4 regions of the Brevibacillus soli genome follow, and region 3 is predicted to be linked to each of the others. Evidence: riboswitches for the same ligand, from Rfam matches in the RefSeq annotation. Region 3 holds a riboswitch; each other region holds the start of a gene.
What was found. Region 3 has a riboswitch for S-adenosylmethionine ahead of ACE99V_RS08020 (BMP family lipoprotein). Riboswitches for the same ligand answer to the same signal wherever they lie in the genome.
Positions count from the first base shown of each region.

Region 1: another riboswitch for S-adenosylmethionine. It lies ahead of ACE99V_RS00800 (pyridoxal phosphate-dependent aminotransferase); the one in region 3 lies ahead of ACE99V_RS08020 (BMP family lipoprotein).
Region 2: another riboswitch for S-adenosylmethionine. It lies ahead of mtnK (S-methyl-5-thioribose kinase); the one in region 3 lies ahead of ACE99V_RS08020 (BMP family lipoprotein).
Region 4: another riboswitch for S-adenosylmethionine. It lies ahead of ACE99V_RS18165 (substrate-binding domain-containing protein); the one in region 3 lies ahead of ACE99V_RS08020 (BMP family lipoprotein).

Region 1 is NZ_JBIYSM020000001.1:169,869-177,461, forward strand. Features, by position in the region: gene ACE99V_RS00790 (efflux RND transporter permease subunit) at 1-2,805, shown strand, start outside; gene ACE99V_RS00795 (efflux RND transporter periplasmic adaptor subunit) at 2,821-4,050, shown strand; SAM riboswitch class I at 4,110-4,225, shown strand; gene ACE99V_RS00800 (pyridoxal phosphate-dependent aminotransferase) at 4,300-5,475, shown strand; gene ACE99V_RS00805 (hypothetical protein) at 5,759-6,229, shown strand; gene ACE99V_RS00810 (aminotransferase-like domain-containing protein) at 6,417-7,593, shown strand, end outside.
Region 2 is NZ_JBIYSM020000013.1:64,203-71,795, reverse strand. Features, by position in the region: gene ACE99V_RS07635 (methyl-accepting chemotaxis protein) at 1-80, shown strand, start outside; gene deoR (DNA-binding transcriptional repressor DeoR) at 186-1,133, shown strand; gene ACE99V_RS07625 (isopenicillin N synthase family dioxygenase) at 1,237-2,196, shown strand; gene ACE99V_RS07620 (methylthioribulose 1-phosphate dehydratase) at 2,261-2,908, opposite strand; gene ACE99V_RS07615 (2-hydroxy-3-keto-5-methylthiopentenyl-1-phosphate phosphatase) at 2,905-3,582, opposite strand; gene ACE99V_RS07610 (2,3-diketo-5-methylthiopentyl-1-phosphate enolase) at 3,579-4,793, opposite strand; SAM riboswitch class I at 5,024-5,125, opposite strand; SAM riboswitch class I at 5,317-5,449, shown strand; gene mtnK (S-methyl-5-thioribose kinase) at 5,545-6,771, shown strand; gene mtnA (S-methyl-5-thioribose-1-phosphate isomerase) at 6,768-7,593, shown strand, end outside.
Region 3 is NZ_JBIYSM020000014.1:62,082-69,674, reverse strand. Features, by position in the region: gene ACE99V_RS08030 (ABC transporter permease) at 1-986, opposite strand, end outside; gene ACE99V_RS08025 (ABC transporter ATP-binding protein) at 961-2,490, opposite strand; gene ACE99V_RS08020 (BMP family lipoprotein) at 2,559-3,584, opposite strand; SAM riboswitch class I at 3,668-3,780, opposite strand; gene ACE99V_RS08015 (methyl-accepting chemotaxis protein) at 3,854-5,326, opposite strand; gene ACE99V_RS08010 (hypothetical protein) at 5,454-5,711, shown strand; gene ACE99V_RS08005 (DUF3298 and DUF4163 domain-containing protein) at 5,780-6,394, shown strand; gene ACE99V_RS08000 (MFS transporter) at 6,391-7,593, opposite strand, start outside.
Region 4 is NZ_JBIYSM020000055.1:11,910-19,502, reverse strand. Features, by position in the region: gene ACE99V_RS18180 (pectate lyase) at 1-241, opposite strand, end outside; gene ACE99V_RS18175 (ABC transporter permease) at 320-1,333, opposite strand; gene ACE99V_RS18170 (sugar ABC transporter ATP-binding protein) at 1,311-2,846, opposite strand; gene ACE99V_RS18165 (substrate-binding domain-containing protein) at 2,873-4,027, opposite strand; SAM riboswitch class I at 4,131-4,252, opposite strand; gene ACE99V_RS18160 (TlpA family protein disulfide reductase) at 4,327-4,911, opposite strand; gene ACE99V_RS18155 (hypothetical protein) at 5,130-6,191, shown strand; gene ACE99V_RS18150 (copper amine oxidase N-terminal domain-containing protein) at 6,227-7,593, shown strand, end outside.

The DNA of each region.
Region 1 (7,593 bases), on a different contig from region 3:
GATCAGGTACGAGGCCGCTTGCCTGATTCGGCCAATGCGCCGCGCATTCTCAAGCTGGACCCGAACGCTCAGCCGATCATGACGATGTCTTTGACCGGCGACGACGATGTTGTCAAGTTGAAGTCGTTGGCGGAAAACGTGATTAAATCGCGTCTGGAGCGAATTGACGGCGTTGCCTCCGTCGGCATTTCCGGGGGCAAAGAAAAAATCATTGAAGTGGTGTTGAACCCTGATCGCCTGGCGGCGTATGGCATCAGCATCGACCAGGTGCAGCAAGCGCTGATGGCGACCAACGTCTCCGGTTCCTCCGGGGCGGTTCGCCAAGGGGACACCAAGCTGAGTATTCGCGTACAGGGTGAATACGCCGCTGTAGCGGACATCGGCGAGACGCCGGTCCGCGTGCAAAACGGCAGCATCCCGCTGAGAGACATCGCTACAATCGCAGATACCTACGAAGAGGTTACGCAAAAGGCCTACCTGAACGGAAAACCCAGTGTAGGCATCAGCATCACCAAAGCGTCGGGCGGAAACACCATCGAAGTGGCCGACGCAGTCAAAAAAGAGCTGAAGTCGCTTGAGGCTGTCCTGCCCAAATCGGTGAAAGTGGACGTGATCAGTGACTCCTCTCAATTCATCAAGGATTCCATCTACACCGTAGGAGAACACGCGCTGATTGGCGGACTGTTTGCCATTGTCGTGCTGTACCTGTTCCTGAACAGTGCCCGTTCCATGCTGATCGTATCGATCGTGATACCGATCTCCATCGTGGCAACCTTCTGTCTGATGTATTTTACCGGACAAACCATCAACCTGATCTCGCTTTCCGGTCTGACTCTGGGTCTCGGTTCCCTGGTTGACTTTGCGGTCGTGATTCTGGAGAACATCTTTCTCTATCGCCAATCCGGAAAAAGCATGATGGAAGCCGCTCGTCTCGGTTCCAGGGAAGTGGGAACGGCGGTTATGGCGTCTGCTCTGGCGCAAATTGCGGTGTTCCTGCCGATCGTTTTCGTAGAGGGTCTGGCTTCCGAATTGTTTGGACCGCTCGCGCTTACGGTCGTGTATTCCCACATCGCAGCCTTGCTGGCGTCTTTGATGCTTGTGCCGATGCTCAGTTCGCGCTGGCTGAAAGAAGTGCCAAAGACGGAAGAAGAAGAGCTGGCCGGCTACAAAGGCTACAACCCGGTCGTGTGGTTTAACGTCGGTTTTAACAAGTTGGCAAAAGGCTACGGCAGACTGCTCGGATGGGCAATCAAGCACCGCAAAACCGTCTTTGCTGCAACCATTGCCCTGTTTGTCGGGGCCGTTGCCCTTACCCCGATGATCGGCGCGGAGTTTATTCCCAAGCTGGATCAAGGGAAAATTACCGTCTCGATCAGCATGCCAAACGGCACTGTTTTGAAAGAGACTGAAAAAGTAGTGGCACAGGTAGAAGATCGGGTCAAGGATCTGCCCGAATTGAAACAGTTGTATACCTCCATCGGATCCAGCGGCGGACCAGCCCTCATTGCCACAAGTACGTCAAACAAGGCCCAGCTGAATCTGACGCTGGTACCAAAGGAAAAACGCAGCGTTTCAACCGAACAGGTAACGGAGCAATTGCGCAAAGAATTGAGCAGCATTTCCGGTGCGGAAATCGAAGTGAAAGAGACGGATGAATCAGGAGGTCCGGCAGGTGCTGCACTTCAGGTCAGCCTTCGCGGGGATGATCTGGCCGTATTGGAAGATATCAGCTCGATTATCGAAGGCGAGATAAAACAGGTGCCGGGTACCCGCAATATTACGACCTCCCTGGAAGAGACTCGACAGGAGATTCAAGTCGTAGTCGATCCGCAAAAAGCAAGTCTGTACGGATTGACGACCAGCCAGATTTTGTCCAACGTCCGTACGGCATTTGATGGACAGACGGTAACCACCTTCCAGACCGGGGACGACCAGATTGATGTGAGAGTGATGCTGCCAAAAGCGTACCAGGATGATATTACCTATCTGCAGCAGCTGCGAATCCCGACGGCAAGCGGAGCGCAAATTGCGCTTTCTTCCGTAGCGGATATCGTGTACAAGGACGTGCCGCAATTGATCAAGCGGGCGAACCAGACGCGCGAGGTAACCATTTCCGGGGATATCGCCGGGCGAGACCTGCAATCCATCTCGCGAGACATTGAGGCGAAGCTCAGCGCATTGAAGCTGCCGGATGGTTACACCGTCGAGGTCGGCGGGCAGAGCAAGGACATGGCGGAGTCGTTTGGAAGTCTCGGCTTGGCGATCATCCTCTCGATTGTGCTGGTCTACATGGTCATGGCCAGCCAGTTTGAATCGCTGTTTACCCCGTTCATTATCATGTTCTCCATCCCGCCGACGTTTATCGGCGTCGTGGTCGGACTGTTTGTAACCGGAAAACCGCTTAGCGTTCCAGCTTTGATCGGTTACATTTTGCTGATCGGGATCGTCGTAAACAACGCGATTGTGTTGATCGACTATGTCAATCAGCTGCGGAAGCGCGGAGTGGATCGCGACGAAGCCATTCTTCAAGCAGGTCCGCGGCGTCTGCGTCCGATCTTGATGACCAGTTTGACGACGATTCTGGCCATACTGCCGCTTGCCTTTGGCGGCGGGGCAGGAAACGAGTCGCAGGCCCCGATGGCGATTGTCGTGGCCTTTGGTCTCAGCTTCTCTACGCTGATTACCTTGGTTTTGATTCCGGTCGTCTACACCTGGTTTGATGATTTGGGACGCAAGTTCAGGAATCGCAGACAAAAATGGAACCCAAAAACCTCTTCGGACGAAGAGATCGTAACGGTCGGATAGGAGGCGGAAGTGATGATGAAACTGAACAAAAGCAGTCTGGGGCTTTTGCTCTCCGTTGTGATTGTGCTTGCCGGCTGCACGGGGCAGCAGGCACCGGTTGAAACGGCAGAGCAAAACAAACCGGTACCCGTGCAAGTGGATACGGTGAAAAAAGGCAGTGTCGCCACACGGTCAGGTGTGACCGGCAAATTGGCTCCCAATCAGGAGGTGGCATTGACGCCAAAAGTGAGCGGGAAAATCGTACAGTTGAACGTCGCGTTGGGGCAGCAGGTTCAAAAAGGCCAGGTCCTGTTTTCACTGGACAAGAACGACCTGATGAACAGCGTACGTCAGGCGGAGGCGCAGTACCAGGTTGCGCTGGCCAACCTGAAACAAAGCGATGCCAATGCCGCCCAAAGCCTCCAGCAAGCGAAAAACGGATTAACCCAGGCCGAGCAGGGACTGAAGGACGCGCAGCGAAACGAGCAGCGCATGGCAGAGTTGTTCAACCAGGGAGCGATTTCCGCCCAACAGTATGAGCAGGCAAAGACGGCTCTCACCAACGCCCAGACTGCTTATGAGAACGCCAAACAGGCATTGGCAACGGCTCAGCAGCGCACGGGTGTGGCCGTGATGGAAGCGTCCGTGGAGCAGGCGCGGGTTGCCTTGCAAAACGCGCGGGAACAGTTGGCCAACACCACTGTGACCTCACCGATCTCAGGTTATGTGGCCGCTGTAAACGGGACGGTGGGAGAAATGGCTTCTCCGCAGCAACCGGTCGTGATCGTGGTCAATACCAATCCGTTGATCGTCAAGGCAAACCTCTCCGAAGCAGAGATTTCGTCTGTGAAACCAGGATCAAAAGTAACCGTGTCGCTGCCCGCCTTGAACAAGGACCTGGTAGGGACAGTGAAAGCAGTCAGCCCGGTCATGGATCCGACACTCCGCGCCTATCCGGTGGAGATCTCCCTTTCCAACCCGGACAATCAACTGAAAGCAGACATGGTTGTCAATGTGAAGTTTGGTCAGGAACAGACCAGCAGCGCCCTGATTGTTCCCCGCAAAGCGGTCTTCGACGAAAACGGCAAGCGCTTCGTGTATAGACTGGAAGGAACCATTGCCAAAAAGGTGGAAGTGACGACAGGGGAAGAATCCAGCGATCTGATCGAAGTGAAAACCGGGCTGGCCGTTGGCGACAAGATCGTTGTGAAAGGTCAAACCTTGCTGACGGACGGTACGACCGTTGAAATACAAGAGGGGGATTGACACGGCGTACACAACTCGCTAGTATGAAAATGGTTGCCACAACTAAAAAAAGAGTATTGAACTTATCCAGAGAGGTGGAGGGACTGGCCCGATGAAGCCCGGCAGCGGATCTGCAATGGTATGCGAATGCAGATGCTGTGCCAATTCCAGCAGGAGCATTCCTGACAGATAAGGCCGTGAGAAACAACTCAACCCCTTTTTCTGTAAGGAAAAAGGGGTTTTTAATCGTTACGAAAGGACAGAAGAATCATGCGCATTCAGCCCGCATCCATGGTCGACAGACTTCCGACACAGTTTTTTGCCACGCTGGTGGCCAAGGTAAACAAAGCGATTGCAGCCGGACACGACATCATCAACCTGGGCCAGGGAAACCCCGACCTCCCGACTCCGGCCCATATTGTCGAGGAGCTGCAGCAGCATGCAGCCTATCCGATTCATCATAAATACCCTCCGTTTACCGGACGGAAGGAATTGAAAGAGGCCATCGCCTATTGGTACAAGCAGGAATTTGACGTCGACCTGGATCCCGAAGAAGAAGTGGCGATCCTGTTCGGGAGCAAGACCGGACTGGTCGAGATCTGCCAGGTTCTGCTAAACCCGGGGGACGTCGCGCTGGTGCCTGATCCAGGCTATCCGGATTACTGGTCTGGTGTGGCCGTTGCTGACGGCCGCATGGTGATGATGCCGCTGCGGGAGGAAAACGCCTTTTTGCCGAATTACGGCGAACTGGCACAGGAAGACCTCGACAAGGCCAAGCTGATGTTTCTGAACTATCCCAACAATCCCACAGCGGTCAATGCGCCGTTCGAATTTTATGAAGAAACCATCCGTTTTGCCCGCAAGCATGAAATTGTCGTCTGCCACGATTTTGCCTACGGGGCGATCAGCTACGACGGGAAAAAGCCGGTCAGCTTCATGCAGGTACCGGGGGCAAAAGAGGTGGGCGTAGAGTTTTATACCCTCTCCAAAACCTACAACATGGCCGGCTGGCGTGTTGGAGCGATGGTAGGGAACCGGGAACTGGTGCGGCTGATTAATCTGATTCAGGACCACTACTTCGTCAGTCTGTTCGGCGCCGTGCAGATGGCTGCCGTCCGCGCACTGACTGACTCGCAGCAGTGCGTGCGCGATCTGGTGGCTGTCTACGAAAGCAGACGCAATGCCCTGTTCTCCAATCTGCAGCGCATCGGTTGGGAGGCGAAACCCTCGCAAGGCTCCTTTTTCGCCTGGCTGCCCGTCCCCAAAGGCTTCACGTCCGTCAGCTTTTCCGATCTGCTGCTGGAACAGGCCCATGTAGTCGTGGCCCCCGGTGTCGGCTTTGGACCGACCGGAGAAGGCTACGTCCGTGTTGCGCTATTGTCCACGGAACAGCGTCTGGCGGAAGCGGCGGAGAGGATTGAGAGATTGGGGATTTTTGTGAAATAAAAGGGAGAGACCGTCACGTGATGTAAAATGGACATCCCATACAGCCGCTAGAAAAGTGTTCGGGGCCCCGCCCGGCGCAGAAAGGGAACCCACTCGGCGAAGCGTTAGCTAACGCCGGGTGGTTTTTTTTTGGGCCTGTCTGCAATTCAAATTTTTGCCCATAGGCGCATATTATAATAAAAATCATTCTCACCGTTGACAGATAATGATTTTCATTATACGATAAATTCGGTAATGATAATTAGTCTCACCGGATTAGCTTTTACTCGGCAGGAGGGTACATATGCGCTATCAGATCAACGGTTACACGGACATGTACACGGTACTGGCAAACGAACGCAAGATTGGCGGCGCCATTGAAGCGGGAATGATCCGGCTGCGTTCCGGTGAAGAATTTGCCAATGTCGTTCTGACCCGTCTGGAGTTATCCGGCTCTCAGTTCTGCTCGATCGGTTTTGTCACCGCAGAGGGGAAACGGCTGATTGTTCACGTCAACGACGTAAGCATGATCTCTGACGCAAACCATGTCAACGTATGCGAACTGAAAAACGAACTGATGCGCGAGGAAAAAACTGCTGAACGTCTAAAGCGCCTGAAGCGCCTCTGTGAGCTGAACGAAGGCTGTGTAACCCTGCCGTTCCGTGAAGAAGCGCTCCTCTTGGTCGAAGATATCGGCTTTGAGACGGCTCGCCAGCACGTCGACCTCTCCTTTTTGCCGCAGGTGGAAAAAGCCCGCGTGTTCCGGATCGCATAAAGCCATGGAACAGACAACGATACAGGGAAGCCCTCACCGGGTTTCCCTTTCTGTTTTCGTTTGATTTGATGAAGGTTTCCATCGGCATAGAAAAAAACTATTGTCCCTATAGCTAGGTTAGATTGGACTTATTGATGTCGCAGTGATACAACATGTATAAGTTCTATCTAAAGGGAGAGCGGGAGATATGGAGTATTCATTTTCAAAAAATGTGGACGCATTAACCTCGTCGGCTGTTAGGGAAATCCTGAAGTTGACCCAGGGGAGCCAGGTGATCTCACTGGCAGGGGGATTGCCGGCCGAGGAGTTCTTCCCGATTGAGGCGATGCGGGATGCTTTTAATCGGGTGTTCGACGGAGGAAACAAATCGCTTCAATACGGGTTGACCGATGGCTATATACCGCTGCGGGAATGGATTGCGGCCCGCATGAAACAAAAGAACATGAACGTCGACCTTGCGAACATGATCCTGACCACCGGTTCGCAGCAGGCGGTTGACCTGTTATGCCAGGTATATCTGGACGAAGGCGATGTCGTCCTGGTGGAAAACCCCACCTATCTGGCGGCTCTGCAGTTGTTCCAGTTTCGGGGGATTCGGGCCGTGCCGGTAGAGGGTGACGCGGAGGGCATGGATCTGGACGACCTCGCAGCAAAAGTGAAGCAGTATCGACCGAAGATGGTCTATGTCGTACCGACGTTTGCCAATCCGACCGGCAAGGTGTGGAGCGTGGAGCGCCGACTCGGCCTTCTGCGGATCTGCCGTGAGAATCATGTGCTGATTCTGGAAGACGATCCGTATGGTGAGCTGCAGTTCGATTTGAGCGAAAGCTATCCGACCCTCTTTTCGTTGGATCAGCATCCCAACGGTTCAGCGGTGGTTTACACCAGCACGTTTTCCAAAACCGTGGCGCCGGCGCTGCGAACGGGCTGGGCGATTGGCGACGCCCAGGTGATTCAGACGATGGTGAGGGCGAAGCAGGCTGTTGACCTGCACTCCAGCTCCATCGACCAGATGGCGCTGTTTCAACTGTTGAACCACTTTGACCTGGATGCGCACATTGCGACCATTCGCGCAGCGTATCAGGAACGAATGCAGCTCATGGACGATCTCCTGTCACGGCAGGGGTGGACCGATATCAAGTGGAACAAGCCAAAAGGCGGGATGTTCTTCTGGATGGAGCTGCCCGAAGGCGTCAAAGCCGAAGAGATGCTGGTGCGGGCCGTACAGGAAGGAGTTGCGTTCGTGCCGGGGAGTCCGTTCTACGCGGAACAACCGAAGGCAAACACGCTGCGCCTGAACTTTACCCATACGAATCGGGAAAACATGATTCTCGCCATCGACCGCTTGTCCAAGGTCATTGGGG
Region 2 (7,593 bases), on a different contig from region 3:
TCCATTCTGCGGAACGATTGAGGGAACGGGCGCAAACCATGGCCGCGCTGATTGCAAAATACGGCTCCTTCGAGAGATGAACAGGCCTTCCCCTTCGCTTTTCATGCGATGGGGAAGGTTTTTCTGTGATATAATAAATCGCAATTTCAACAGGCTAAAACGCCTAGGAAACGTAAGGAGAAACGATGGAGCGAGACAAATTGCACAAGATTGTAGAAGCGGCCCGGCTTTATTACCAACTGGACTACAGCCAGCAGGAGATCGCCAAACGGCTTGGGGTTTCCCGTCCCACCGTCTCCCGATTGCTGCAGCAGGCAAAAGCGGACGGAATCGTCCAAATCACCATCATGGATCCGGCGGAAGACAATGAAGTGTTGGCTCTGGAGCTGGCGCGGATGTACGGGTTGAAGAAAGTGCTGGTGGTGTCGCTTCCTGAGTTTGATGATCAGGTAGTCAAGGAGCACCTGGGGAAAGCAGCCGCCCAGTACCTGAATGAGATCGTCAAGGACAATGACACGATCGGAATAACCTGGGGAACCACTCTGCACCATGTAGCAATGGAATTGAAGCCCAAACAGGTAAAGGATGTACGGGTAGTCCAACTGAAGGGCTGCGTTAGCCTGTCGGAGACGAACACGTACGCGTCAGAAATTCTGCACCTGTTCGGAAAAGCGTATGACACGCTGCCGCATCACCTGCCGATTCCGGCCATTGTCGATCATCCGGCGGTGAAACAGGCGATCGAAGCGGATCGTCACATTCGCAGGGTGCTGGATCTGGGCAAACAGGCCAACATCGCCCTGTTCACGGTGGGCAGCCTGGTCTCCGAGTCCCTGCTGTTCCGACTGGGATATTTTTCGGAAGAAGAACGGCAGGCCATCCACGCACATGCGGTGGGAGATATCAGTTCCCGCTTCTTTGACAAGGACGGGAACATCTGCATTGACAGCGTCAACGAGCGAACCATCGGGATTGAGCTGAACGATTTGAAGCGAAAGGAGTATTCCATTCTCATCGCCGGCGGGCCGAAAAAAGTGGCGCCCATCCATGCAGCGCTGACGGCCAGGTATGCGAATGTCTTTATTACCGATCAATTTACGGCTAAAGAGCTGCTGAACAAGGAAGACGTCTGATGCAAGGTGCTATCCCATTGAACATTTGATCAATTCTTAATTTACATTTGTTCAGTCGTCTGCTATGATGAATGGGCAAAATGTGAATGAGGGGGAGCCATCTGTGGCAAAAAACATTGCCAATATTCCGACGCTAAACCTGGATTTGTTCATCAATGGAACACCTGAACAACGCGAACAGTTCGTAAAAGACTTTGGTGAAGGCTTAAAACAAATCGGATTCATCAAAATTGAGGGACACGGAATTGACGCCTCTTTGATTCGCAAAACGTACGACAACTTTGAACAGTTTTTCAATCTTCCTCTGGAAGTGAAAGAGAAGTATGTGGTCGGCGTGGGCGGCCAGCGCGGTTATACCGGCTTTGGCAAGGAGCATGCAAAAAACCGTACAGCAGGAGACCTGAAAGAATTCTGGCACGTGGGACAAGAGCTGCCGGAGGGCCATCCGTATGAAAACGAATACCCGAAGAACGTATGGGCGGACGAAATTGAAGGCATGAAGGAAACCACCATGCAGCTGTACAAGGCGCTGGAGAACTGCGCTCGGCAAATGCTGACCGCGCTTGCTCTGTACTTCAAGCTGGAGCCGGATTACTTCTCCCGTATGATCAAGGACGGCAACAGCGTATTGCGTGCGCTCCACTACCCGCCGCTTGAACCGCACATGGACCCGAATGCCGTACGCGCTGCGGAACACGAGGATATCAATCTGATTACCCTGCTGTGCGAGGCCACCCAGTCCGGTCTGGAAATTCTTACACACGACGGCGAATGGGTAGGGGTTGAGGCACTGGAAGGCCAGATCGTTGTAGATGCCGGCGACATGCTGTCCCGTGCGACCAATGGCGTCATCCCGGCGACCACTCACCGCGTGGTGAATCCGGAAGGGGAAGCGGCAAAAGTATCCCGCTACTCGCTGCCGTTTTTCGTTCATCCGTACCCTTCCTGCCTGTTGAAAATGGTTCCGGGCTGCGTGACGGAAGACAATCCGCAAAAGGCTCCGGAAATCACTGCAGGTGAGTTCCTCAACCAGCGTCTGCGCGAAATCGGTTTACTGAAATAACGATTGTCGCTGTACATAAAAAAACACCAATCGATTGTGATTGGTGTTTTTAGTCATCTTTTCATTACGCAGTGGGGACTGCAGCCTGGTGCAGCTGCAGCCAGCGCACGTGGTACTCAAAGAGAAACTCAAATGACTCCAGATGGCGCTTTGCCTCAAAATCGTTTGCCCCCCAGGCGTAGATGCCGTGGTTGCGGATCAGCACGCCGGGAATCTCCGGCGTAATGACTTTTTCAATGGCTTTGGCGAGCTTGGGTATATCGGCGAAATTCTCGACAATCGGAACGGCAATCCGGGCATTTTCTTCCCAGATCCCCAGTCCCTTGATCAGCTCCTGCCCTTGGATGGAAAAGGCCCGCTGGCCAAAGTACAGCTCGGAGATGAGGTTGTTCCACACCGTGTGTACGTGGAAGCAGGCACCCGCTTGCGGGAACTTTTTGTACACGACGGCGTGAATCAGTGTCTCTGCCGACGGCTTCAGGGAGGTCGCCTCTACCGGGCGCGCATCGCCATCGACCACCAGATAATCTTCGGGAGAGAGCTTGGTTTTGTCTTTGCCGCTGGCCGTGACGGCAAATTGCAGCGGCTGGTCCGTCAGCTTGATGGACAGATTGCCGCTCGTACCGGGGAACCAGTCGCGGCGAGCAAAGGTAAGCTTTGCGTCATCCAGTCGGCGGAAGGCGTCCAGTCGTTGTTCCAGGGTTGTGGTCATACAGTCTCCACCTCCAGTTCGGCATGCAAGGTTTGCAGAATTTCGACGACATCGTAAAAGGTAGTGAACGAGCGGTGCGGCAGGTTCAATTCCTCGCACTTCTGCGTCAGCAGGGAGCGTGAGATCACAAAGTCGGAAATTTTTGCACCGGCCAGGTCGGTAATCGAATCGCCAATCACGACGCGGAAGTGCTTCTTTGGATCATAGCGTCGGATAATGGACGTTTTGCACATGCCGCAGTCGTTTGTGCAGTGCTCGTCACAGCTGTGCGGCCAGGTAATGGCGATGTGATCACCGCTGAAGTCGCTGCCGTTACAGTAAATCGGCACATCCAGTTTAAACGGAGCGAGGATCGGGCCGACAAAAAAGTCGATGCCGCCGCTGGTAATCAGCAGTTCGATATCCTGCTCCTTGCAGAAGCGGACAAATTCGGCAAAGCCGGGTCGGATGGTCGCTTCCTTGACGATAAAGTCGGTAATTTCTGCTCGCTGCGAGGAGGGCAGCAGGGTAAACAGCTTGCCGACACCTTCGCGTATGCTTATTTGCTGCGTCAAAATTTGCTGGGTCAACGCTTCCCACTGAGGGGGAGCGAACTGTCTCATAATCGCAACAATGTTGTCCTTTTCTGTGATGGTTCCGTCGAAGTCGCAGAACAGCACCAGTTTCTTGCTCATTTGCTTCCCCCCCATTTCTTGAGGGCGACAGCCAGCGCTTCCGATTCTGCCGCCGCTTGTTCCAGCGTGCGTCCCGCCACAACCGCGTCGATGGCTGCCGCAAACGCCTTCGCACCCGCTGTCGCACCGCCTGGATGTCCGTGGATGCCGCCGCCGGCATTGACCACCTGATCGATGCCGAAGTCGGCATAGAGCTGCGGCACCAGACCAGGGTGGATGCCTGCAGACGGCACCGGGAACGAACGGCGCAGAGACTCCTGCGGTTCAGTCAAATGGGCGGCCAGCTGCAGCGCTTCTCCTTTGTCGAGGGCAACATTTCCGTACGGTGAAGGGAAAAGCACCAGGTCCGCCCCTGCGATACGCATCAGCTTGCCCAGCAGCAGGGGAGTGGCGATGCCGTAGTCAGGCGAGGGATACAGGGCCCCGGCGAGCGCCGGATGGGCCATAATCGGCACGTGTACGTCCGGATCGGCGGCCAGGCGGTGCAGGACGTCAAAGCCGTACGCCAGCACATTGAACAGCAGGCAGTGGGCTCCCGCCTCTGCCGCGCGTTTTGCCCGATCCAGCAGTTCGTGTGTCGGTCCGGTCAGGTTGGCCGCGTAGAGAACCGGTTTTCCCGTCTCCTGCTCCGCTTCAGCGGCGATCTTCCCGAACGCTTTAATCCGCTCCAGGAACGGAGCGCGGTCGTCTGCAAAGAAAATTTCGTCATCTTTCACCAGGTCAACCCCGCCGAGAGCCTGAGCGCGAAACTGTGTCTTCAGGTCCTCAAACGGCAGTCCCAGACATGATTTGAAAATACTCATCAACAAGGGGCGACGATAGGCACCGAGGCGGTCGCGCAGACCGTCGATCCCGAATTTGGGCCCGGGAAAGGCGGCTAGAAACGCTTCAGGAAATTGTATGTCAACCAGCTTGATTTTGCCGTCCATGGACAGTTTGCCGAAGATCCCGGTCAAAAGGGAGGGAATGTCGGCGGTAAAGTTGCGGATCGGGTAGCTGACGGTGACGGTGCCGCGCGTCACGCCGTTTTCCAATGTCTCAAGCGGTTGGACGCCCGCCGCTTCCCCCAGATACGGGCGAAGCTCTGCCTGCTTGGCTGCCGGCAGATCGGTCCAGGAACCGACTGTCATACCCACGGCGATCGCTTCCGCCTTCTTTTGCAGGTCTTTCGCTTGGGTCAAATAGGTTACGAGGATACGCTGCTCGCTCATTTTTCAGGAAAGCCTCCTTTTTACCAGCATAGAAAACTTGGCTGGCGCCAAGCTTATGCGCAGGCGACTGCCTAGTTGCACTTGTGTAATTAAGAATTTATTACGATTCTTATTTACCAAAAAAGCCTCCCTGCGAGAGGGAGGCGCTTTCGTTGCATATCAAACGTTACGTCTCCTCTCATCTCTCGGTAAGGTAGTCAAAATAGTCCGGAAAACATTACCTATTTTGACCCTTATTTCCGCAGGATTTAGCACCGTTTCGCGTACCTGTCAGGCAAGCGCCGGTTGCCGGGCATCATAGGGCCAGTCCCTCAGCCATCTCACGATAAGAGTCTTTGTATTTCCACGCTATGTGATTGCCTGTCTATGGTTGAAGAAGCATGAGTTACCCTCATGATATGACGATCACGACCAGGAGTCAACCCTCGTTTTCCGGTCGAAGATTGCGATCAAAAAGGATATTGACACTGGAAAAAACGGCGTGTATGATTCTAGCTAAGTCAAATTGAATAGCGATTGGATTACCTTATCCAGAGACGGTGGAGGGACTGGCCCGATGAAACCCGGCAACCGACACGCCGCTTTTTCCCATAGCGAAAAAGAGGATGTGCACGGTGCTAATTCCTGCAGAAACAAATGATTCTGGAAGATAAGGGGGAGCTATACGCGCTGCGACTGCAACGACCTCTTTTCTTCGGAAAGAGGTCTTTTTTCGTATTCTGAACATTCTCGTGAGAGGGGATCGAAATACATGGCTTATCGCGCATTAACGGAACAGGAAGCAGTGGAGTATGTCAAATCATTGCCGGGTCTGTTTTCAGAAGGAGCTCAGTTGACCAGCCGGGAGATTGGGGACGGCAACCTGAACCTGGTCTTTCACATCAAGGAAGAGGCGACCGGGAAAAGCGTCATCGTCAAGCAGGCGCTGCCGTACGCGCGTGTCGTCGGCGAATCGTGGCCGCTGACAGTGGACCGCGCGCGGATTGAGAGCGAGGCGCTGCGGATTCAGTACAAATACGTGCCGGATCTGGTGCCGAAAGTGTATCACTTCAATCAGGAACTGGCCTTGACGGTCATGGAAGACTTGAGCGATCACACCATTATGCGCAAAGGGCTAATCGAAGGAAGGCGCTATCCGCAGTTCGCCAAGCACATCGGCCGTTTCCTGGCACAGACGTTGTTCCATACGTCCGATCTGGGGGCGCATCCCTATGACAAAAAAGCCCTGGTCGGAACATTCATAAATCCGGAATTATGCAAAATTACCGAAGATCTCGTGTTTACAGACCCTTATGAAAACGCGCCGACCAACAATTTCAACCCGCTGATTCGCGAAGACGTGGAGGCCATCTGGAAAAACGCGCCGCTCAAGCGGGAAATCGCCAAACTGAAATACGATTTTCTCACTCGCGCGGAAGCCCTGCTGCACGGCGATTTGCACACGGGCAGCATCTTTGTGACCGAGTCCAGCACGAAAGTGATTGATCCGGAATTTGCGTACTATGGACCGATCGGGTTTGACATCGGAGCGGTCATTGCCAATCTGCTGCTTAACTATGCCGGCCAGCACGGATTGCAGGCTGACACAGGAAAACGGGAAGCGTATCGCGAATACCTGTTGGAAACCGTGGAAAACGTCTGGAACGAGTTTGTCTCCCAGTTTGTCCAACTCTGGCACAAGCAGGCGAAAGAGCGCAGCGCCCACGTGGAAGGCTTCTGGCAGGAGTACGTCCAGCGCCTCATCCAGGACGCGGCAGGCTTTGCCGGCTGCAAAATAATGCGCCGCGTAATCGGATTGGCCGGCGTCGCCGATCTCAACACAATCGCGGATGAACAGGTACGCGCCGAAGCGGAACGTCTGGCGCTGGCGATCGGGCAGGCGCTTGTGCTGGAACGCGGTAAAATCGAACAGGCGACAGATATCACCGACGTTGTACGCACGGCAGCAGCACGATACAATCAGGAGGCGGCAGTATGACGACCAGCACGCAGTTCGCGCCGGTCAAGTGGGACGGAGACATCCTCCGCCTGCTGGACCAGACGCGGTTACCAGTTGAAACGATTTATCTTCCCTTGACCAAAGCCGAAGAGGTGTGGGCGGCCATCCGCCATCTGCAGGTACGCGGCGCTCCCGCCATCGGCATGGCAGCAGCCTACGGGGTGTACCTGGGGGTTCGGGAAAGCAAGGCGGAAACACACGAGGATTTTTGGGTGGAACTCAATAGACAGGCCGATTATCTGGCAACCTCCCGTCCCACAGCCGTCAACCTGTTTTGGGCACTGGACCGGATCAAGGCGAGAGTGCAGCGTGAGGGAGCCAAACCGGTGGCGGAACTGAAGGCAGCGGTTCTTGACGAAGCGCTGGCCATTCAGCGGGAGGACGAAGCCGTATGCCGCCAAATCGGGGAAAATCTGCTGACCCTGCTGCAGGACGGAATGGGCATCCTCACTCACTGCAATCCGGGTGCACTGGCAACGGCGGCGTACGGAACGGCTACGGCGCCGCTCTATCTGGCCAAAGAACGCGGCTGGAACCTCAAGGTATACGCAGACGAGACCCGTCCGGTGCTGCAGGGAGCGCGTCTGACCGCGTACGAGCTGCAACAGGCAGGCATTGACGTTACCCTGATCTGCGACAACATGGCGGCCATGGTAATGGCGCAGGGAAAAGTGCAAGCGGTCATCGTCGGTACCGACCGCGTGGCGGCAAACGGTGATGTGGCGAACAAAATCGGCACGTATGGCGTAGCCGTTTTGGCTCATGCTCACAACATCCCGTTTTACGTGGCGGCGCCGCTTT
Region 3 (7,593 bases):
AACACCGCCTGGATGATACTTGCGATCTCCAGGGGCACTTCCGTGTTTCGCTCGACACCCATCGCCCCGGTTTGCAGAGCGGCCAACAGAATGGACGTGACCACGACACCGAGCGGGTGGGCGTTGGCGAGCAACGTGGCCATCAGTCCCGTCCAGGCATATCCCGGAACAGTCAGGGCCCCGTCAACGAAGCGGTACTGTGTTCCCAATACCTCAACCGTCCCGGCCAGTCCGGCAAACCCGCCGCTTATAAACATGCCAAGCAGCATCACCCTGTTCTTTTGAATTCCGCCGTATTGGGCAAAAAACGGATTCTGGCCGAGCATTTTCACTTCATAGCCAAAGGCCGTATAGCGAAACAGAAGGTAGAGCACAACCGCTCCGGCAATCCCAAACAGAAATCCCGCATGCAGGCTCATTCCCGCGAACAGTTTGGGCAGCCAGGCGCTTTTCTCCAGCATGGCCGTCTGCGCCAGTGCAGCGGATCCCGTCTTGTCCTGAAACGGATCGCTGACGAAATAGCCGGCCAGCAAAACGGCAATATAGTTGAGCAGCAGGGTGGAAATCAACAGCTGGATTTTAAATCTCGCCTCCAAAAGGCCGGCCAGGAGCGACCATAGCCCGCCAACGGCAACACCAGCGGCAAGGGCTGCGACCATTTTTACGGCTCCCGGCACCGGCAGATACAGACCGACCAATGCCGCGCTGAAAGCACCCAGTACCATCTGTCCCTCTGCTCCGAGGTTAAAGACCCCGGCCCGAAAAGCCAGCGCCAGCCCGAGACTGATCAAGAGGATGGGCGTAGACCGGGCCAGAGTGGACATCACGAAGTACTTGCTTCCGAACGCGCCGTTCCACATCTGGCGGTACGTATCCGCAATCGATTCGCCAACCGTACTGATGACGACGGCACCCGCTATCAAGCCGATCACGATCGCCAGTACCGGTTGGAGCATCGCGTTAAACAGTTGCCTGTGTCGTTCCATGTAAGCTCCCTCCTGCCATCAGTACACTGATTTTCTCTTCCGTCGCTTCCGCCCGTTTCAATTCTCCTGCAATTCTGCCTTCGTACATCACCAGAATCCGATCGGACAAGGCAAGAATCTCCGTCAGTTCGGACGACACCAGCAGGATGCCGTCTCCCTTGTTTCGTTTATCAAGCAGCGCCTGATGAATGGTTTCCATAGCGCCGATGTCCACCCCGCGGGTCGGCTCGGCTGCGATCAACAGCGGTGTTTCCTGCCCCAGCTCCCGGGCGACGATCAGCTTTTGCAAGTTTCCCCCGGAAAGGTTCCCTGCCTTTTCCTCGAGCGAACCGGTCTTGATGGCAAAGCGTTTCACCCACTCTTCAGCGAGCTTGCGAAACACGTCCCGAGCGATGATGAAACCTCGGGAATACGCAGGTTTTTGGTAATAGCCCATCAGCGCATTCTCTGCCACGCTCTCCTGTTTGGCTGCACCCCAAAGGTAGCGGTCTTCCGGGATATGGGCCAGACCTGCCTGGCGAATCTCCGCTACCGACCGATTGGTTACGTCCCGTCCCGCCAGAGTGACTGATCCGCCATCCGCCTGCCGCAAGCCGGTGATCACCTGCAGCAGCTCGGATTGTCCGTTTCCCGATACGCCGGCAATTCCGACGATTTCACCGTGATGTACGGTAAAACTGACCTGATCTACCAACGGCTTGTTTCCCTTCACTTGAACGGTCAGATGATGAACCTCCAGCAGCGGTTTGCCGTCCAGATTGACCCGCTCCCCTGCCGGTTGCAGGTCACGGCCTACCATCAACCGTGCCAGTTCTTCCGCTGTGGTCTCCTGCCTGTTGACTGTCCCGGTCACTTTTCCGTTTCGCAGGACAGTGATCCGGTCGGCTACTTCCATCACTTCCTGCAGCTTGTGCGTAATCAGGATGATGCTCTTCCCGCCTTGGGCCAGGTTGCGGATGGTGGCGAGCAGACCCTTTACCTCCAACGGCGTCAACACCGCAGTCGGTTCGTCCAGCACGATGATGTCCGCCCCTTGATAAAGCACTTTCAATATTTCCACCCGCTGTTGTTCGCCGACAGCGCAGCCGGAGAGCCGTGCTGTCGGGTCGATTGAAATACCGTAGCGCTCCGCCAGCTTGAGCACCTCTTCCTTCGCTTTTTCCCGCTGGAACAGGCCTGCTTTCCTCGGCTCATATCCAATCACGATGTTCTCCGCCACGGTAAAGTCGGGAAAGAGCATGAAGTGTTGGTGAACCATGCCGATTCCATGCCGGATCGCGTCATGGGGTCCCGCGAGCTCCACCCGCTGCCCGTTGAGGTAGATCTCCCCGGCAGAAGGCTGCTCCATGCCGTAAAGCATCCGCATCAGCGTGGTTTTTCCGGCGCCGTTTTCGCCGACGATGGCGTGCACTTCCCCTTCTTTCAAGTCGAAGGAAATGTTGTCGTTGGCCGTAAAGTCACCGTACGTTTTGGTCATGTTTCGCATTTCCAGACGCAGCGTCATCAATCAACCCTCCTCCTTGATCCAGTAATAGGAAACCGACTACGGCTAGGTAGTCGGTCATTTTTGCCTTATTGCTTCAGCGGATCCGGCACCTGACGGGTACCCGCTATGATTTCGTCCTTGATTGCTTTTACCTTGTCCACCACCGCTTGTCCGATAAACGGATGCAGCGGGGTTTTACTTTCCCGGGTAATGTAGGTGACCCCTACGCCGTCTTCTTTCAGACCGTAGGTCACAACACCCGGTTTGAATGTTCCCTCTACAAATGCCTTCACCGTTTCGTATGCGGCCGTATCTGTTCCTTTGAGCTGCGAGAGGACAATGTGCTCCGGATCGAGCGTGGTGCGGTCCACGTCTTGACCGGCCGTGTAGAAGCCTTTTTCCTTCGCCGCTTCAAACACGCCCAGATCCCCTACCGCTGCTGCCCCGGCAATGAAATCAGCACCCTTGGAAGCCTGCAGCAGGGCCAGTTCCTTCGCTTTCGCCGGATCGGTAAAACCGCCGACGTAGTTCACCAGAAACTCCGCTTTCGGATTGGTCGCCTTCAATCCTTCCTGGAAGCCGACTGTCCATTTCTTCAACAGCGGGATGTCCATCGCGGCAACCATGCCCACTTTGTTTGTCTTTGTCGCCAAGCCGGCGGCCGCTCCCAAGAGGTAGGCAGCCTCGTGCTCGCGGAATACCACGCTGCGTACATTCGGCAAATCGATGACGGTATCGATGATGGCAAATTGTCGGTCAGGGTTCTCGGTGGCTACCTTTTTCAAAGCGTCTTCCGATTCAAACGAAGAAGTGATGACCAGATCGTAATTTTCCGCAACAGCGACGCGCAGGTTTTCTTCGATGGCGGAGTGGTCGGTCGATTCGATCGTTTTCAGCTCGACGCCAAATTCCTGGGCCGCTTTTTTGGCCCCTTCGTCCATCTGCTGGAAGAACGGGTTCACCCCGATTTTTTCCGGCAAGATGAGGGCAATTCGTTTTTTCGCTTCCCCTGTTTGACCGGCAGTTCCTTCTCCGCTGGCCGGTGCCTTGTCCGACTGGCAGCCGGCAGCAAGGAGGGCAAACGTGGTAATCGTCAGCAAAAGCTTTTTCATGTTGTTTCTCTCCCTTTCTCTTTGTTTCCTTGACCAAACAAAAAACTCTTCCAGAGGAAGAGTTTTGGTTTTGATCCGTCTCCTCCTCATCTGTCAAAATCCGATAACGGATTTTGCAGGATTTGGCACCATTCTGTACAGGTACAGTGGTTGCCGGGCTTCATTGGGCCAGTCCCTCCGCCGCTCTTGATAAGGCAATTGGTATGCTGTTTTTTTGATGACTTCATTTTATCAAAAATTGTCGAAATATCAATTGCTTTTTTCAGTTGTTACGATTGGAAAGATTTTTGTAGCTTGCTTGAAAGAGCGTTCAATTCGCCGATCTCTTCCGTGATTTGCCTTACTCTTTGATGCTGGCTTTCCGCCGTCGCAAACAACTCTTCCAGGTTGGCCACCGATTCTTCGGTTACGGCTGTGATGGTGGACATCTCCTCGGCCACTTCTCCTGAACGGATTTTGACCTGGTCCATGCTGGAGCGGACTATTTCCACCGCTTCCATAAAGGCTGCCATGCCCGCCTTCACCTTTTCAATGGAGGTTACCGTTTGCTGTGCCAGCTCCTGCCCCTTGATAACCGAGGACTCCCCGTCTTTCATCTGAAGGACGGCGTTCTGGCTTTCCTGATGCAGCGACTGCAGGATGGCCGTAATCTCCTGTGTGGCGCTCGCACTCTGCTCCGCCAGTTTGCGTACTTCGTCAGCCACGACGGCAAACCCTCTGCCGTGTTCTCCGGCACGCGCCGATTCGATGGCGGCATTCAGCGCCAGGAGATTGGTTTGCGAAGCAATCTGATTGATGGTTTGTACGATTTCCTCCACTTTGTTTGCCTGCTGGTTCAACTGATAAATGGTAGACGAGGCGACCTGGACCGTCTCCACGATTTGCTGCATCTGCTTCGACAATTCGTTCATCATCTCAATACTGTTGACCAGGCGGCGGTTGTTTTTCTCCGCTTCCTCTTTCATCGCTTTCGCCTGAGTGTTCACCTCGATGATTTCCCGGTCGATCGACTGCACTTCCTCCTCAATCTTAACGGTGGAATTGGCCTGCGCTTCCATTCCCGTAGCCACTTCGCGGAAGGCGAGCATCATGTCATCGGTGTTTTGTTTGGTTACTTCCGCATGCTCGTGCACGTGCTCCGACGTGAGGTCCAGCTGCTTCGTCACTTTCTGGATTTGGTCCAGCAGCTCGGACAGACGCTGTTCTTTCTCCTCTGCTTCTTTGCGCGCCTGCTCCACTTTTGTCAGGGACACTTGTCCCGCTACACACAGGTAGCTCAAACCGGCGATCATCAAAAGAATGGAGACGATCTTCAGGATCAGGTTCATCTCGGTATGGGTTCCCTCAAAAATGTGATAGTAACCGGTAACAAACCCGACAACTGTCGCTGCGATCTGCACGACCCCAGCCGATACAATCAGCTTCCAGTCAAGATAAGCGGCAAGAAACCCGAGTACGATAAACGACAGGTACGCCATTTCCGGGTAGTTCGTAAAGTGGTCAAACGAGATGGAATAGAACATGAACCCGATGGCAACCAGATAGCGAATCCAATAGCTGTCTTTCCTGACAAAGTAGATCGGTGATACGATCAAGGTAACCAACAGCCCCAGCGAAACTACCTGCCAGTAGGAAACATTCATCTGAAACGCGACCCATGCGGCGATCCAGAGGTGATTCCAGAGAAGAAAAATCATAAATCCTTCTTTGTTAGTCAGTGTGTTGCGAATCAGCTGCAGCATCTTCCCAATACCCCCATTCTTCTTTTTATTATAAGATGAGAAAAGTTTCCAAAAACAGCAAAAACATTGAAGAATCTGTTACAAATCAGGGAAAGAACAGACTTCTACAGGAGGAGGGGTGGTTTTCATGACCATACAAGACCGGTGGACAGAGAATCAGGGCGTGCGGATCCATTGGCTGGAGGCCAATGCCGACTTTGCAACTTCGCTTGTACCGCTGCTGCATATCCCCGGAGCGTTTGCAACTGCGGAAAAATTTTTGCCGGAAATGGAGGCGCTCGCCCCCAGACGCTGCGTAGCCTTGAGCCAGACCGCGAAGCCTATGCCGAAACCATCAAACAATTTTTGGAGAAAATCGACAACACATAAGTTGTTTTCTCCCTAACCATATTCCCGTTTCCGGAATAGGCTGAAACATAACCTGCAAAAAGCAACGAAAGGAACGGGATGTGCGTGGAACTGAATCAACTGCCTGCAAGGATCCAAACCATAACGATTACTCACCCAAATGTGAGAATCGATTACCCGCAGCTCGTCGGTTTGAGCAACAGCACCGCACAGCTGAAGATCAACCAGGCCTTGTTGAAGGACGTGCACGACATGATCCGGCAGCAAGGGTATTATGAAAACCCCAAAAATACGGAGATGCTGGGTATCTATGAAATTAAAAACAACCAGCGCGGCATCGTCAGCATCAGCCAGAGCAATTACGCCTTCACGTATCCCAGCGCGCACGGGTTAACCCTGATGAAATCGATCACCGCTGACATTCAAACAGGAAAGATCTTTTCTTTGAGTGACTTGTTCAAGCCGGGCAGCGATTATGTAAAAGTCCTGTCCGAGATGGTTCAGCAGCAGATTAACCAGCGGCAGATCCCCATTCTGGAGTACAAGGGGATTCGGCCAGATCAGGATTATTACATCGCGGACAAAGCGCTCGTCATCTATTTTCAGGTGTATGAGATCTCCCCTTATTATGTCGGTTTCCCGATGTTTCCCATTTCCGTGTATGATCTGCAGTCGATCATGAATGAAGACGGGCCGCTCAGTGTCATGGCGGCGAGTTAGTGTTCGATCCTCACTGGATACTCATTCCGTTTTGTCCTCGCACGGGATTCAATGGAGGATAGGCAGATCGACAGGAAAAAAGCGACTGCCAGGAAGCACACGATCATCGCGATGACGCCTTCCCATCCAAGCCTGGACCAAAACACACCTCCGGCTGTTCCGCCAATACTTGAACCGGCGTAGTAAAAAAACAGGTATAGCGATGATGCCTGTGCCTTGTCGTGAAGGGCACGCCGTCCAACCCAACTGCTGGCAATGGTATGCCCTCCGAAAAATCCGAAGGTTACGATCGGAAGTCCCAGGATTTTGATGAGCAAATGGCTGTGTAAAGTCAAACAAGTTCCAGCAAACGTAATCAAAAGGGCGATTCTTAAAACTTTATTGCGGCCGTGTTTGTCTGCCAATCGTCCCATCCATACCGAGCTAAACATTCCGACGATGAAAGCAAGAAAGATCCAGCCGACCAACGTTTGTCGAAGGGAATAAGGCGGAGCAGTCAACACATAGCCAAGATAATTGAACAAGGCAACGTTGCTCCCCAACAGCAGAAATCCAATGCCAAACAAGCAGACCAAGCCTGGGTCTTTCAGATGATTGACCAAGGAAGACAGCAATTTCCCGATTTCCAGCGTTCGGGGGCGGAAATGGTTCGAAGGCGGCAAGCTCTTCCAAAAAATCAGGCTGGCCACCAGGCTTATAATACTGATGACTCCCATCGCTGCGTGCCAATTGTAGTAGTCGCTTACCATTCCGGTGATGATCCGACCGGACACGGCGCCAATGGCGTTGCCGCTTATATACAGCCCCATCGCCACTCCCAGGCTTTTCGGCTCCATTTCTTCTCCCAGATAAGCCATCGCAATCGAAGGAAGACCAGCCAAAGCGATTCCCAGAATGACCCGGGACACCAGCAAGGCATCAAACGTGGTAGTGAATGCTGTTACAACAGACAAGACAGAGGCGATGAGCATGGAGCCCACCATCATTGGCTTGCGGCCCCATACTTCCGACAAGGAACCAAAGAGCAGCATACTGATGGCCAGTGCGATCGTTGTCAGCGAGAGCGACAGGCTTGAGACCGTCGCAGAAACGCCGAATTCCTTGGAAAATTCCGGCATCAACGGCTGTGTGCTGTAAAGGATGGCGAACGTATTGAACCCGGCTGCGAAAAAGGCAAGATTGGTTTTGCGAAAGGCTGT
Region 4 (7,593 bases), on a different contig from region 3:
TCAATCCCATCAAGGCATACAGCATGTTGGAATCGGTGTTGATGAACCCGGATTCATCCATCGCGCCATCGACGTTTTGCTGTTGCAAAATAAAGCGGGCAGCCCGCTCCAGCCGATTCACCAGTTCAGCCCGTCGGTATTCCAATCGCTGCTTTTGTTCATCCGCCAGTACAAGCGTTTCTCCTTGTCCCCATAAGATAACGGCCGCCAGCATTCCGGATAACCACTTTCGGCTGCGCATGCGATCACCTCCGTTCCGATAGCATCCCCCAAACAAAAGAAAACAGCCCCCGCAATGTTCACCGGGAGCTGCAACAGGTTAACTGGTTTTTCGCCACTTGGGCAGGTAGGTCAGCGTCAGAGCGCCTGCCAGCACCAAGCCTTTTACGATGTCTTGCGCGTAGTACGGCACGTTCAGCATCGTCAGCCCGTTCATCAGCACCCCCATCAGGATGGCACCGCAAAAGGTACCAAACGCATTGGGTTTGCCCTGACCGAAGATGGAAAAGCCGATAAACGCGGCAGCGACCGCATCCATCAACAACGGGGCACCGGCCATCACCTGCCCTGTTCCGATACGCGCCGCCAGTACGATGCCGCCGATGGAAGCAAACAGTGCGGACAACAGATAGGCCAAGGTGCGATAACGGTTAACGGGAATGCCGGAGAGACGGGCCGCTTCCAGGTTGCCGCCGGTCACATACAGGAATCGACCGTACCGGGTGTAAGTGAGAAACACATGGACGATCAGAATCGCCAATACCATTAAAATGACGGGAACCGGTACACCCCACAGTTTACCCTGGCCGATAAACAAGAACGAAGGAATAATGATGCCTGGCGCCGACGATCCGTCTGTCAACGGCATGTTGTTGTAGATGGAAAAGCCCTTTGTATAGCTGAGATGGATTCCCTGAAACACATACAGGGTAACCAGTGTCGCCAAAATGTCGGGAATCCGGACCTTGACGACCAGAAACGCGTTGACCAAACCGATCAACAAACCGACCAGAAGCGGAACGACAATGGCGACAAGCAGTTCCTGCCGGTACCAGACCATCAACGAGGCGGAAAGGACCGTGGAGACGCTTACTGCGGATCCGACTGACAGGTCAAATCCCCCCACGATCAGTGAAAACGTGACGCCGATCGCCACCAGTGTGACGATGGAGATCGAGCGCAAAATATCCGCCAAGTTGGCATAGCTTAAAAAGTTTTCATTGACAATGCTGAAAAACAGGATGACGCCCAGGATGGCCAACAGCGATCCGTACCGCTGCAAGACCGACCCTCTAGACGGTTTCGCTTTCTCATGCTGGAGAACAGCTTCCATTGCGATTCCCCCCACTTATATAGTACATCACGGTCTCAGCCGTTACCGATCCGTTCGTCCATTCAAAACGGTCCCACTCTTTCACGATTCGTCCGTCCTCCATGGCGACGACCCGGTCGGCTACGTTTAATGCCTCATCGATTTCGCTGGTAAAGTAAAGAATGCCTTTTTGTTCCTTGGCCAACTGCTGAATGAGGCGGAAGATGTCCTGTTTCGCTCCGACGTCGACTCCCTTGGTCGGTTCGTCGAACAAAAACACACTGGCATCGGTAAGCAGCCATTTGCCAATCGCCACTTTTTGCTGGTTGCCGCCGGAGAGGCGCCCCACCTGCAGCTGAAGACCGGCCGTTTTGATCCCGAGTCGGTCTACCATGGACTGTGCCGCCTTCTCTTCCTCGGGCGCTTTCACGAAACCGCACGTCGTGTAGCTGTGCAAATTGGCCAGAGTGAGATTGTCCTTAACCGATTCTTCCACGAAAATTCCTTGCTGACGTCTCTCTTCCGGAACCAGAACGATGCCCGCCTGAACGGAATCCAGCGGACTGCGGCAGAGAACTTCCCGGCCCCTGACAAAAATGGCGCCGCCGTCTTTGCGATCCGCCGCAAACAGGGCGCGGGAGACTTCCGTTTTACCCGCACCCACCAATCCCACAACCGCGACGATCTCCCCCGCTCGCAGCCGGATGTCAAACCGTTTTACCTTTTGCCCGACGTGAACCTGCTTGGCCTCAAAAATCACATCGCCAATCGGCACCTTCTCCTTGGGAAACTCCTCTGCAAAGCTTCTGCCCAGCATGGCGGCAATCACCTGGTCAGCATCTGTTGACGCCCGCTCCCGCTCCCAAACCTTACGACCGTCTCGCAGCACGGTAATCCGGTCGGCAATGCGAAATACCTCTGGCAGTCGGTGGGAAATGTAGACAATACCCAGCCCTTTTACCTTTAACGCTTCCATCAGCGTGAACAGGGCCTCCGTTTCCGACAGGCTGAGCGGAGCGGTCGGCTCGTCGAAGATGACGAACCGAACGTCCTGGACGATCGCCCGAGCCAGAAGAACGAGCTGTTTTTCTGCCAGCGTCAGCTCCTCTGCTGTGGCCTTAAGAGGCAGGGAAAACCCGCACCGGCGCACGATTTCTTCCGCCTGTACGACCGTCCGGCGCGGGGAAAACCACACTCGCTTTTGAGCTGCGCTGTGGTCCAACATGATATTTTCCGCCACGCTCAGGTAAGGGATCAGACCGGTGTCCACCTCCTGCTGAACCAGATGAATGCCGGCCTGCTTCGCTCCCCGCGGACTGTTGATGCTCACTTCCCGGCCATTGATGAATACGGATCCACTGCTTGCCTGCTCGGCGCCGGAGAGAATCTTCATCAACGTGCTTTTTCCCGCGCCGTTTGCGCCAAGAATGGCGTGAACCTCCCCGCCCCGCACAGTAAAGTCGACTCCGCGAAGGGCCTCAACTCCGCCGTAGCTTTTGCCAATTTGCTTCATTTCCAGTACGGAGGCCGTCATGCTTCTTCCTCCTCCCAACGGTTCATCTATTGTTTTGCTTTGCTTTCCAGAGCCGGCATCCACGAAGAGACGGCGGCGTCACTTCTGCCCCAGCCATCCACGTATTCACCCAGCTGCGTCATGTTTATCGGTGTATCAGGCAGCTTTTCTTTGGCTACCAGGTGCGGATCAAGCGAGAAGTACTTCGGTGTCGGCTCACCCGCGATCTTTTGATAGAGAAAACGGGTCTGCACCCGTCCGATGTCGGCTGGATCGGTTGCGGCGGACGCTTTCCACGGACTTTCTTTTTCTTGAATCATCTGCAGGTCTTCGTCGGAAAGATCGATTCCAAATACCTTGATCTCCGTGCGGCCGGCTGCCTTGATGGCGCGAACCGCTCCTTTGGCAAACTCGTCCCACGGAGCCCAAACTGCCGCAATGTCACCTTTGTTCGGATATTTTTTCAAGATCGCATCCATCTGCGCTTGCGTGTCCAGTGCGGTATTCGGCGTAGCGGAGCCGAAGCGGGCAATCTCCTTGATGTTGGGGTAACGCTTCAGGAAGATCTCGTATACGCGGTTGCGTTTCTCCATCGGTGCGAAACCGCCCACCCAGATGTAGACGATGTTCCCTTTGCCGTCGATGGATTGCGCCAGGTTTTTCAATCCCTGCCAGGCGAGGCTGTAGTCGTCCTGGTCAATCACCGTTACACCCTCTATCTGATCCAGATCGTTGTCAAAGGAAACAACGGGGATTCCTGCCTTTACGGCACGTTCCACGCCGTCTTGCAGCGCTTCGGCCCGGCCGTGATTAATGAGGATGCCGTCCACTTTTTGGTTGATCGCGGTATCGAGATGGGCCGCCATTTTGGCGAGGTCGCCGTCAGCGTTGTAGACGATCACTTCCCCGCCAAACTTGCCTACCTGATCCTTTACGCCCTGCAGATACTGAGCGGAAAACGTTCCGATGGAAAATTCGCTGACCAGCGCGATTTTTAATTTTTTGTCCACGGCACTTGGTATCGCCACAGAGGCCTTGGCCGATGCCGGCGCTGTGTTGGCCGGTTGCTGCGGAGCCGTTGCCGCCGGCTGGGAAGCAGGCTGTTGTGTCGGTTGCGCAGTAGGTGCAGGCGGCTGTTCGTTGGTGCAGCCTGTCAGCAAAACGGTACTGATGACGATCAGACTTACTCCTTTTTTGAACATGGTTGATTCCCCCAAAAAGATTCTTCTGGCGGAAGAACGACCGGAGAAAAAATAAATACCCCTTTCCCAGAGGAAAGAGGCTTCTTTATTCAAAGGGACACCTCTCTCATCTCTCAGGAATCGTTTCCTGCAGGAGTTAGCACCGTGCCTTATCAGTGAAAACACTGAAAACGGTCGGTTGCCGGGCTTCATCGGGCCAGTCCCTCAGCCTGCTCTCGATAAGAGTATCTATTTAATTCCGAGTTCTTCGCTCGAATTTATTTAGCAGTATCTTACATGCTCACTCAGGTGTTCGTCAATTATTTTTTTGAGAGTTCCAAATTAACCAGCTTTTCCTTCCATTCGTCCAGCGTCAGCGTACCCACCCAGCGGTCTTTAATCTTCCCGTCCGTTCCCACAAGAAAGGCTGTCGGGTACACTTCAATGCCGTAGTCCTCCACGACTTTCCCATCCCGGTCATACAGCACGCTTTGTTTCAGGGACTTGCCCAAAAGAAGCTGCTCCGCTTCCTTTGGATCGTCATTGGTTGTGTCGTTCACAAGGTAAAAGCGGAGATTTTTTCCGTTCTGGCGATACAGCTCATCCAACAGTACCAGTTCTTTTTGGCAGTGTGAGCTCCAGGAGGACCAAAACACGACCAGGGTTGGCTGGTGATGCGGACCGTTGAGGCCAACTGTCTGGTTGTTCTCGGCAGGCAGCTCAAATTTCGGCGCCAGATAACCGATATGAGGAAGGTCATTCCGCGGTTTGCGATTTTTAAATTTTTGCAGCCGTTCCACCGACACCTGCTGCTTTTCATCGACTTGTTTGTACACCCAGTATCCCGCTGACGTTACCGCAGCCACAAACGACGCTGCCAAAAGGGCTAGAATCCATTTCCACACGTGCATCGACCCCTGATCAAGAATTTTTTGTCAGTGTACCACACAAACATGAAAAAAGAATAAAAAAAGGATACATTCGGAACTTTCCGGTTATAGGTGTGAGATGAGAATGAGAGTGAGAATGAAAATCCTTATTGACGGAATTCCTTTCCGCCTTTATCATTAATAGTGGCCGGTATTTGATAATGATTATCATTTATGCGAGAAGGAGGATCCTGATGTTCGTACGCCTTATGCTGGCGCTTGTGCTTGTGCTTCTGCTGCCCTCCTCGGCTTTCGCATACTCCTACGGCGATCCCAATAAGGAGGAATTGGCGGAGACGTACAAAGAGATAGCCGCAAAGCTGCAAAAAAACCCGGCGGATTGGAACGGCGCCTATCAGGCGTTTGTCAGCCGCAAAAAGGAGATCGCTCTGGAGTTTGGCGACAAGACGGCACAGCAGCTGGAAGCAAACTTTGCGAATAAGCAAAAGGAGCTTGCTTTACATAACTACAAGGCAGTGCTGGTGATGAACATAGACCGCCGTCTCGACAATGCGGAAAAGCAGTTTGGTGACTACGCCAAGGCCAAGCTGCTTCTGGCAAAAGGAAGAGGAACACTCGACGTGCTGGCGCCCTACCTCAGCGATCACGCATCAAAAACCGCCTACACCGCATTTGACCATGCACTGAAGGCTTTGGGGAACCCCGGACTGTTCGGAGTGGGTACCGTTCCCTCCGACAAAAACGAGTTTGTAAAACAGACCGCATTGATCCGTTCTGCCTTGAAACCGTTATTTCAGCTGAAGTCGGCAAATCCGGGACCGGCTGCAGAGCCCACACCAAGCAAGAGCACCGCGCCGCAGGGACAATCGGCCAAACCGTCAGCATCAACCGCTGCTCCGGCGACTGCGACAAGCTCCAAGCCAGCTGCACAGGCGCCTCAGTCGACTCCTCGGCAGACAGGGACAGCCAAACCAGCTTCGGCAGCTTCCAACAGCTCGGCAACCCCAGCTTCCGGAGATAAACAGCCGGATACATCCACTGCAGCCGGACAGACTGCCGCCAGTCCGACGCCTGCGGCTGTGGCACAAAGCGAAACACCGCCGGCTTCTATGAAGTCAAGCCCCGCTCAGTCGGACACAAGCTCGCAGCAGTCTTCTGCCGCATCTGCTCAACCGGCAGCAGAACAAACTGTCGCGACAAAGGTGAACCCGTTGGTCACCCTCTCCGTCATCGGCGGACTGGCCATCGCCGTCGGCGCAGCCTTTTGGATTGCCAAACGAAAAGGACTTATCTAACCATTCATCTATAAACCAAGGAGTGAAATTCAACCATGAAAAAATTTGTTGTCGCCTCGATTGCCGCTGCCATGCTGCTTAGTCCGATTGCCGCTTATGCGGATACTGCTTCGAGCCAACCTGCTATAGCCGCAGCATTCAAACTGACGGCTGATACGTCCGTGCAAAAGGCAGACATACAAGCGTTTGCTGATATCAAGAAGCTGTTTGAAGCCCAAACCGTGGACATCGCAAAAGTAAAAGCGGCTTACATAACCAGCTTCCAGGCGAAGGTACAAGCGTTGATACCTGATACGGACGCGTTGATCATCGCTGTATTGGACGGCGCCGCCGCAGGCAAATACTCTGCACTGCAAGCAAAGCAAGCGGTTGACAAAGGCCTCCAGGGCTACTTTTACGCAGAGATCACCAACCTGACCAAGGTCGTGGCCAAAGACGCGCTCACGCAAGGCAAAAAGGACGCCGCCCGCGCTGCACTTGAGCAGGCCATTGAACTGTACGCAGGCTCTCTGCAGGCTACCGTAGGCAAACGCGATGCCTCTTTCAGCACAAGCATGCAGGAGCAGCTTGATGCCATCATCATTCCAAAGCTGTTGGAATCGGTGGAAAAAGGGGACGTGCTCCAGTACAACATCACTCGTCAAATGTTTGACAAAACCTTGATTAAAACGTTCCACCTGGCGAACATCACCTACGCGAAAAAAGTTCCCGAGCTCGCGAAAACAAAGCCGGAAGACGCCAAAGTAGGTTTGACGGAGGGCTACTTCTTCTACCTGCCGATCTACAATTCCATGTCCGGCGGCCACAAGGCTTCCGCTGACGCGATCAAGGCCGCTTTTGAGTCCGGCGACGTGTCCAAACTGAGCGAAGCCGCAATCAAGGAAGCGTTCCTCAAAACGCTGACCGCCAAGCTCTCCGGCTACGTCGATAAAGTGCTGACCGCTGATTGGTCCGTAAAGGCCAATCACGAGAAAGCAATGGAACAAGCGATGGAAGGCAACATGTTCCTGTCGGTCATGGAAGTGCTGCTGACTGAAAAACTGGGCAAAGACGCCTATGCCGCCCTCACCATGGACGCACAGAAGTATTTCGAAGCCGTACAGGCAGCTGACAAGGCCGCTGCCACCGCCCGCATCATGCCCGTATTGAAAGCGCTGAGCGCGCTGAACGGCATTTCTTTCAAGGCGGGCGACTCCACTCTGCTGGTAAACGGCAAGACCGTGAAAATCGACGTTCCTTCCTTTATCAAAAACGGACGCACACTGGTTCCGGCACGTGCCCTCGCGGAAGCGCTTGGCGGAAAGATTGACGCAGTGAAAGTCGGTACGCAAATGAAGATCGTGATTGAAAAAGACGGTGCAACCATCGACTTTCTGATCGGTTCCAGGGAAATCAACAAGGA